Regions from separate parts of the Vibrio sp. RC586 genome, predicted to be linked through region 1. Evidence: riboswitches for the same ligand, from Rfam matches in the RefSeq annotation. Region 1 holds a riboswitch; each other region holds the start of a gene.

Evidence for each region. A riboswitch is a leader RNA that binds a small molecule or an ion and turns the genes downstream of it on or off. The one in region 1 is predicted to bind lysine.
Region 2: linked by a shared signal. The riboswitch ahead of lysC (lysine-sensitive aspartokinase 3) and the one ahead of VOA_RS12060 (Na+/H+ antiporter NhaC family protein) in region 1 are both predicted to bind lysine.
Region 3: linked by a shared signal. The riboswitch ahead of VOA_RS07915 (Na+/H+ antiporter NhaC family protein) and the one ahead of VOA_RS12060 (Na+/H+ antiporter NhaC family protein) in region 1 are both predicted to bind lysine.

What each region holds. Positions count from the first base shown of each region.
Region 1 is NZ_ADBD01000007.1:462,123-465,366, forward strand. It holds His leader region at 1-2, opposite strand, end outside; gene VOA_RS12060 (Na+/H+ antiporter NhaC family protein) at 185-1,786, opposite strand; lysine riboswitch at 1,901-2,083, opposite strand; gene VOA_RS12055 (H-NS family histone-like protein) at 2,473-2,880, shown strand; gene VOA_RS12050 (inosine/guanosine kinase) at 2,927-3,244, opposite strand, start outside.
Region 2 is NZ_ADBD01000003.1:42,511-45,754, forward strand. It holds gene VOA_RS16950 (pyridoxal-phosphate-dependent aminotransferase family protein) at 1-940, opposite strand, end outside; lysine riboswitch at 1,115-1,292, shown strand; gene lysC (lysine-sensitive aspartokinase 3) at 1,404-2,759, shown strand; gene metH (methionine synthase) at 2,838-3,244, opposite strand, start outside.
Region 3 is NZ_ADBD01000008.1:595,600-598,843, reverse strand. It holds gene emrD (multidrug efflux MFS transporter EmrD) at 77-1,282, shown strand; lysine riboswitch at 1,434-1,606, shown strand; gene VOA_RS07915 (Na+/H+ antiporter NhaC family protein) at 1,685-3,244, shown strand, end outside.

The DNA of each region.
Region 1 (3,244 bases):
GAATGTTCATTACGAAATTACGCATACTTAGTGGTTTCTGTCTGCTTAAGAACTGCCTTCACACTAACCAAGCTGAGTTTTTTTTTCAACCACAAATTGACACTTTTCTGGTTATTTTTTTATGACGACTTTTGGAACATAAGAAAGGAGGCTCTATGGCCTCCTTTCCATATACTTGATCTCATTAAGCAGAAACTTGCTTACTGACTTTCGCCTTGGAGAGCAAAGCAAAGAGAACGCACACCATCACAAAAGCAACGGAGGCGGCACCTAATGCGAGCCATAGGGAGCTAAACATACCAAGCACCACGTACCCCAATGCGGAAACCAGAGCAACCGCTAACGCATAAGGCAGTTGAGTGGAGACGTGATCAATATGATGACAACGCGCTCCGGTCGATGACAGGATGGTGGTATCGGAAATCGGCGAGCAGTGGTCACCAAATACTGAACCAGCAAGCACTGCACCAAGCATTGGCAGCATCAACGCAATATCGGTGGCTCCCGCCATGTCACCCGCAATCGGCAGCATGATGCCAAAAGTGCCCCATGACGTTCCAGTGGAGAAAGCCATTGCACCTGACAAGATGAACAGAATGACCGGAAGCCAATGTGGGTCAATATTTCCTTGTACGAGAGAAGAGAGATAAGCACCGGTCTTCATGTCACCGATGACAGAACCTATGGTCCACGCAAAAATCAGGATCAGAATCGCACCAAACATCGATTTAGCACCAGTCCACAAGGTTTTTGCGATTTCAACGGTTGGCAATTTTTGACGAAGTACGGTGACAAAGGCCATCGCCAGACCAACTAATCCGCCATAAACCAATGAAGTACCGACATTGGTATTTTCAAACGCCCCAAAAATATTAAAGGATTGACCGCTTTCTGCTAATGCGCTCGCGCCAGTCCAAATCATTGCGCTAATCGTCGCAACAACAAGGAATACGATAGGTAGAACCAAATCTAAAACCGTGCCACCTTCACTTTCGTGAATATCGAGCTCTTCATTTAGCTCATGCGCTTCTTTCGCATCGGTGCTAGGGTCTTCTTCAAAACCACGACCTTGAGAAGCGGCTATTTCATGTTTGCGCATCTGGCCGATATCCATTTGGAACCACACCACCGCAAACACCATTAACAACGCAAAGATCGCATAGAAGTTCATCGGTACTAGGCGAAGATAAGCGCCTAACGCAGAGTAATCTTCAATGCCGTGCGAAACCAAAATACCGCCGATAATGGTCATGATATAAGCCCCCCAACTTGAAGCCGGCATCACCACACACATTGGTGCCGCTGTAGAATCAAGAATATAGGCTAACTTAGCGCGAGAAACGTAAAAGCGGTCCGTTACAGGGCGAGCGATAGAACCAACAGCTAGGCTGTTAAAATAGTCGTCAACAAAAATGAATACGCCTAAGAATGCTGCTAGTAATTTTGAGCCTCGTTTACTTTTCACTCTCTCTTGAGCCCAGAGCGCAAAAGCGCGAGTCCCACCTGAAAGAGTCAGCAATGCGGTCATCATGCCTAACAATAGCAAAAAGCCAACAATACTCATGTTCCACGCATTAATGGCACCCTCTTTCACAAATACACTGCCAACTTGAGTAGCAATATATTGTGCAGATTGACCAACAGAATAGTCAGCCAGTAGTAATGCACCTAAGAAAATACCCACACCGAGAGAAAGTAATACACGGCGAGTAACAATTGCCAAACTCAATGCAACCAGTGGTGGTACAACAGAGAGTGGCGAAGAGGCAAAATCGATTAAATTCATGATCTTCCAAAACCAGTAAAAATGGTTAGAGATCTACTGCAGACAAATTAAGCAACTTCATGTCAACTTAATTTATGTTGAACTAAGCGAAAGGGAAGCGAACACTTCACCCAACCCTACAGTAGCGCTCCATAGTTTAACAACAATATAGACTATGGCAGTGTTACACCTATTTGATGTAACCCCAGCCAGTTGCTTTGATCGGCAAACTGACTTCGGCGACAACGCCTTTCTCCACAACTCATAGGCATCACCCTAATTGTGGATACTCTTCGTAACCGCTCCTCTACGGCGAAAACCTCGTGGCTGACTATTCCAACTCATTTGGATCAAGTTCAGCCCGCTTTTCGCATTAGGTACGACACATTTTACTTAACAAAAATATCAATGCAACTAGGAGGTAAGTGGAAAAACAAGTGGCATAGCTCACAATTCGATCATTTCATAGAAACTTCATTCATAAAAAAACCTCTAACCTTGATATATAGAACTAAAATAATTTATCCATGTTATAAGTCACCTGCGGTTACTTTTATATGAAGTTTTCTTAAGGTGAGGAAATAATCCCTAATAATTAATTTTTACTTTCTTGTTATTTTGACTTAATATTTACAGCGAAAACTTGTCAGTATAATAAGCTAGGTTTAATATTAACTCGTTATCCAAATTGTGAACAGGAAATGGTAATGTCGGAAATCACTAAGACTTTATTAAATATTCGTAGCCTACGCGCGTATGCACGTGAACTGACTATTGAACAACTTGAAGAAGCTCTAGATAAATTAACTATCGTTGTTGAAGAGCGCAAAGACGCAGAAGCAGAAGAGATTGCTGCTCGTGCAGAACAAGAAGCAAAATTGGCAGCGATTGCTGAGCAAATTGCTAAAGATGGTATTGATCTAGAAGCGCTTATTTCTGCGCTTTCTGGCGAAACCAAAACTAAAGCAAAAAGCAAACGTGCTCCTCGCCCTGCAAAATACAAGTACATCGACACCAATGGTGAAGAAAAAACTTGGACAGGCCAAGGTCGCACTCCTTCAGTGATCCAAAAGGCGCTGGACGAAGGCAAATCTCTGGAAGAATTCTCTCTGTAATTCTAATAGCAGACCCAAATGATAAAGGCTCCCGAAGGAGCCTTTTTTATCTTTCCCAATATGCCTCTTCAAGGCTATCTTCACGCTCAGGTAGGCCCCGAGAAAGACGTGGAGAATGTTGGGCTAGTACCTCGTAGCTCGCACGATTTGAGTATTTACAAACTTGAGAAAAGGATGAATAAGTTAAAAATTCATGCTGGTGTTTGCTTGAATTAGGTACATTTTCTTTGTGGTATTTATTTGCAGCCATGTCATGCAACAAGGCGGATAATGCTGCATCCCCCGCACCATTGGTATTTTTTATCTTCTCCGGACCGCCCATATAAGGTGAAATATGTGAATAAACACGAATCGGGTTTATACA
Region 2 (3,244 bases), on a different contig from region 1:
GCACATAAATCGCGTTCAACTGCGGCAAACGATACGGCTCTGCCACCACAAACTTAAAGCCCAGTTGCTCTAAACCTTGTTTAAGCTTGTCGTGCATCACACGATGGCGCTGCCACGCTTGCTCTAACCCTTCCTGCTGTAAAATCAGCAGCGCTTCATGCAGCGCGTACAAGCTATTAACCGGAGCGGTATGGTGATAGCTGCGTTTGCCTGCGCCACTCCAATAACCTAACACCAAGCTCTGATCGAGGAACCAGCTTTGAATCGGCGTTTTACGTGATTGAATCTTCTCAATTGCACGAGGTGAAAACGTCAACGGAGCCAAACCTGGCACACAAGAGAGGCATTTTTGACTGCCAGAATACACCGCATCCAGTTGCCACTCATCCACCAGCAGGGGAACACCGCCAAGCGAAGTCACCGCATCGACAATCGTCAGCAGGCCATGCTGCTTCGCTAGAGCACCTAACGCTTGCGCATCACTTAAGGCTCCGGTTGAAGTTTCTGCTTGTACAAAAGCCAGTATTTTCGCATCCGGATGCTCATGTATCGCGGCTTGCACTTTTTCAACGCCGACTGGGCAACCCCATTCATCATCAACCACCACAACGTCTGCCCCACAACGCACAGCGTTATCGCGCATCCGCTCACCAAACACCCCATTGCGACACACAATCACTTTATCGCCAGGCTCTACAAGGTTAACAAAACAGGCTTCCATACCCGCACTGCCCGGCGCAGAAACAGCAATCGTGAATTCGTTTTCAGTTTGGAAGGCATATTTCAACAGCTGTTTCAGCTCATCCATCATACCGATAAACAGAGGATCAAGATGACCAACGGTGGGGCGGCTGAGCGCTTGCAGAACTTGTGGCGGAATATCAGAAGGCCCCGGCCCCATCAAAATCCGATGCGGGGGGATAAAGCTACGAATAGTCATAACGACTCCTTGTTGTGGCGACCAGAACCATCAGAGTAATGCAATTAAGTTGCAGCAACAATTCGACCTATGTCCAGAGTGTTAATCGTTGTCACACTAATGCATTTTTATTTGCACTTTTGGAACATTTTGTCGTTGACAAGATTTCACCAACACCGTTCAATGTGTGAGCTATCTAGCAGAAGAGGAGCACTGCCCAGGCAGATGTTTTGTGGAGCCTCAACTCCAAAACAGAACATTCAGGGGGAGTAGTGCCGAGGTGAATTAAAGTTGCGGCTTTGGTTTATCGGTTGAATGGGCTGAATCCCTTCAACTGTCATCAGCTCGAATCTGATGAAGAGCTTCTGAGGGAAATCTTTCTATAGTCACTCCTCTATTTTGCTCTATTAAAAAACACTCTCTTCACAACATTGGACGTTGGGTTACCAACAACTCGTTTTTCAGGAAGTCTGGGAGAATTGCCGTGAGCACATTTAACGTCGCCAAATTTGGTGGTACTAGTGTCGCCAACTTTGAAGCCATGAGCCGTTGTTCGGCCATTATCGAAAACAATCCACAAACACGCTTAGTCGTTAGCAGCGCCTGCTCTGGCGTGACCAATTTATTGGTCGAACTGGCCAATGGCGTTGCATCTGCTGAACGCCGCCAAGCGATTTTGCAACAACTGGCTGATATCCATTATGTCATTATCGACCAGCTCGCGGATCCAACCCGCGTCGAGAAAGAAGTCAAAGCGGTATTGGACTCCGTAGCCAGTGCAGCGGAAGCCGCCTCATTTCAATCGAGCAAGAAACTGACCGACCACTTAGTAGCGTGTGGTGAGCTGATTTCTACTTATATCTTGGCTCAACTGATGCGTGAGCGTGGTGTTGATGCGGTACGTTTCGACATTCGTGAAGTGCTACGTACGGATGACCACTACGGTCGTGCTGAACCACAATTGGCAGAAATCGCTCAGTTGGCCAAAGAAAAACTGGTTCCATTATGTGAGCAGTATGTCGTGGTGACTCAAGGCTTTATTGGCTCTGACGCCCAAGGTAATACCACCACTTTAGGTCGTGGTGGCAGTGATTATTCAGCCGCTTTGATTGCCGAAGCCGTGCAAGCTTGTGGCTTGGAAATTTGGACTGACGTACCGGGGATCTACAGTACCGATCCACGTATCGCGCCAAAAGCAGCGCCGATTCCTGAGATAAGCTTTAGCGAAGCCTCAGAAATGGCCAATTTTGGTGCCAAGATTTTGCATCCATCCACCTTGCTTCCAGCGGTACGTCATGGCATTCCGGTGTTTGTTGGCTCTTCAAAAGAACCAGAAAAAGGTGGCACTTGGATCCGTAAACAAGTCGAAAGCGCGCCGCTGTATCGCGCACTCGCATTACGTTGCAATCAAACCATGGTGACACTGCGTAGCGCGCAGATGTTCCACGCTTACGGCTTCCTCGCCAAAGTGTTTGAAATTCTCGCCAAGCATAAGATTTCGGTCGATCTGATCACCACCTCAGAAATCAGTGTGTCACTGACACTGGATAAAACCGATACCTCCGGTGGTGCGCCAGAATTGCCAGAAGCGGTGCGTACCGAATTGGAAGAGCTGTGTACCGTAGAAGTGGAATACAACCTGTGCTTGATTGCCTTGATTGGTAACAAGATGAAAGAGAGCCGCGGCTACGCAAAACAAGTGTTCGGCGTGCTGGAAGATTACAATCTACGCATGATCTGTTATGGCGCGAGCGCACACAACCTCTGCTTCTTGCTGCATGAATCTGTCTCTAAGCAAGCGGTTCAGAAGCTGCATAAAGAGCTGTTTGAGCAAGAATAAAACTCAACTCGCCAAGAGATAAAAACTAAGAGGCCACATAATGTGGCCTCTTGTTATTGTGGATTACTGTTTTATTGATTAAGCATCAAGGTTAGGCGCTAGCCATTTTTCGGCTTCTTGCAAACTCCAGCCTTTACGCTCAGCGTAGCTGTGCAGCTGATCTTGTTGGATCTGCGCGACCGCAAAATAGCGAGAATCAGGATGCGAGAAATACCAACCGGATACCGAAGCGCCCGGCCACATCGCATAGCTAGTGGTCAGTGACATGCCGATGGTCTCTTCAACATTCAGCATCTGCCACAAGGTCGCTTTCTCGGTGTGCTCTGGACAGGCAGGATAACCAGGCGCTGGTCGAATCCCCTGATAACGCTCGCGGATCAGCTCATCATTGGAAAGATTTTCATCGCTCGCGTAGCCCCAAATCTCTTTACGCATTTTTTCATGCAGATATTCCGCAAAGGCTTCCGCCAAACGATCGGCCACCG
Region 3 (3,244 bases), on a different contig from region 1:
GCGCCACAATAGATGCAATCGCATCCTTTTCCATTAGCTTATTTTAATTGGATATTGTTTTTATCTGGAGATAACGATGTCTGCCTCGCTTTCTGTAGCAAAACTGACTTTTTTCATTGCAATTCTGGCTGCGGTCGGCCAAGCGACTCAAACCATGTACGTGCCTTCGATTGGTTACATGGCACAAGAATTTCTGGTTTCCCCCGCCGCGTTACAAGCGGTGATGGCCTGTTATCTTATTCCTTATGGTTTGTCGCAATTTGTTTACGGCACGCTGTCGGATCGTATTGGGCGTAAACCCATTATTGTTGCAGGTCTAGTGATTTATATTTTGGGCTCACTGGTCGCCCTGTTTGCACAAGAATATTCTTGGTTTTTGATCGGCAGCTTCGTGCAAGGTTTGGGTATTGGTTGCGGTGGTGCGATGGCACGAACCTTATCTCGCGACTGTTTTGATGGCGCTGAACTGCACAAAGTGAATAGCTTAATCAGTATGTGCCTGATTTTCTCACCTCTGGTTGCCCCTGTTTTAGGGGGGTATCTGACGGAAAGCTTTGGCTGGCGCTCAAGCTACCTCTTTTTGTCACTGTTTGCGATTGCAGTGGTGATCACCATGATGGCCAGCATGATCGAAACACTGCCCGCGGCTGCACGTAAAAAAGAGCCAGTACTGCGCAGTTATCACTATGTGTTGTCTGATCGATGCTTCCAAGGTTACTTAATCTGCTTAGTGGCGACCTTTGCTGGACTGGCCGTGTTTGAAGCCGCAGCTGGGGTATTATTGGGCGGTGTACTGGGTTTGCCTGCAACCACGGTAAGTTTGCTGTTTGTGCTACCCATTCCTGGCTATTTGGCAGGCGCTTGGCTTTCCAACGTGATTGCTCGCCGCTGGCGTGAAAAAAAGGCGATGCGTGTAGGTTTAATCGCGATTCTAACGGGTTCCATGGTCATTTTACTGCCTGGTCTCTTGGGTATGACAACGGCATTATCATTGATTGGTGGTGCAACCATCTACTTCCTTGGTGCAGGTATTTTGTTTCCAGCCGCCACCACTGGGGCTCTTTCACCCTTTCCTTATCACGCAGGGACTGGCGGCGCGATTTTGGGTGGAATGCAGAATTTAGGTGCAGGGTTAGCAACCTTATTTGCGGCAATGTTCCCAGCATCAGACCAACTGCCTCTGGGCATTATCATGCTGTTGATGTCGGTACTGGCGTTATGGGGACTGAAACGCGTTTACACCAAGCAACCTCCATCGGATGAAATGCCGATTGCGATTTAAAATGCAAAATTCTGCCAACTGAATGAATATACCGGATGAGATCAATTTCGATGCAGAAATGGGGAAATTAAATCTTGTCGTCACTCGAAAAGACAGTAATATACATTGCATACCACACCTCATAGTTCACGCTATGAGTGTGGTGCAAGTTCCTTTAAGTAGAGGCGCGCTGTTCATGAGTCGCCAGTCGTAGGTTGACCCCAATGATGACTGGTTAAAGGGTACAGCGCCGAAGCGATCGTTGCGTCATCGACGTTTGCTGGGCCAGCATTGAACAAATGCCGGACTGCCATAGTTTGTTGTCTATGGAGCGCTACCTTGAAGGATAAGAAGTGTTATTTCGCTGAAATGTGTTTTTTATCCTGCTGGTAGATCTCCACCTGAAAAGGTGATGTGAGATCCATGAATTTAGCCCTTTATTCTGACTCGATTTATTCGGTCATCCCGCCACTGCTCGCGGTGTTACTGGCCATTACCACGCGCCGAGTTCTGCTCTCTTTAGGGGCAGGCATTTTGGCCGGAGCGATGATGCTCAACCATTTCTCTCCTCTCGCTACTTTGCAATACCTGCTCGGTAAAATCAGCGGATTATTCTGGGCTGATGGTGCAGCAAACCACGACAACATCAACATGTTGGTGTTTATGCTGTTGCTTGGTGGCTTGATCAGTTTAATGACTGCTTCTGGCGCAACGCGTGCGTTTGCCGTATGGGCTGAACGTAAGTGTAAAGATCGTCGCAGTGCTAAAGCACTGACGGGTTTAATGGTATTTGCCTTTTTTATTGATGACTTTTTCCATAGCCTGTCCGTTGGTGCCATTTGCCGCCCAGTGACTGATCGTTTCCAAATTTCGCGCGCCAAACTGGCTTACCTGCTCGATTCCACTGCTGCGCCAGTGTGTGTTATTACACCGATTTCCTCTTGGGGCGCTTACATCATCGCTTTGATTGGCGGCATTTTAACGGCTCATCAGATGACGGAAATCAGCGCCATTTCAGCCTTCGTACAAATGATCCCGATGAACCTGTACGCGGTATTTACGCTGCTTATGGTTTTGGCGGTGATCTTTCTGCCGATGGATATTGGCCCAATGCGCCAACATGAAGCATGGGCTCGTGAAGGTAAATTGTGGGATGAAAGCAAAGGCCGCCCTGCAGGCTTAGATATGGAAGGCGGAGAAAACGCTCGCGGCACTATGATTGATATGGTGTTACCTATCGCGGTGCTCACGATTACTACGCTGATTTTCATGATTCAAACGGGTAACGATGTACTTGCCGCGAACGGAGAATCCTTTTCCCTAATTGGCGCACTCGAAAATACCAATGTGGCGCAATCACTGGTTTATGCGGCGCTGTGTAGCTTGAGCGTCTCGATTCTCCTGTCACTGCGCTTAAAACTGTCTGCGCAAACTTGGTTATCTACCGCACCAAAAGGCGTGATGGCCATGATGCCTGCGATCATCATTTTGCTGTTTGCTTGGACGATTGGCGGTGTGGTTCGTGATCTACAAACCGGTATTTATCTCGCCTCTCTGACTCAAGGCAATCTGCCTGTTGAACTGCTGCCTGCTTTGGTATTCGTTCTGTCTTGTTTGATGGCTTTTGCTACCGGTACCAGTTGGGGAACCTTCGGCATTATGCTGCCTTTGGCGGGTGATATTGCTGCGGCGTCAGACATCAGCCTGATGTTGCCAACTCTCTCTGCCGTATTGGCAGGCGCGGTGTTTGGTGATCATGCTTCACCCATTTCCAGTACCAGTATTCTTTCTGCGACTGGCGCAGGTAGCCACCATATTGATCACGTGGTAACTCAGCTTCCTTACGCAATCAGTGCCGCAATGGGAGCACTACTTGGTTATCTTGCAATGGGCTTACTGCACTCTGTTTGGGCTGGTTTAGCCGCGAGCAGCGTGTGGTTTGTACTGTTTTGCGCATTTAACTTACGCCAAAACCGTTGGCAG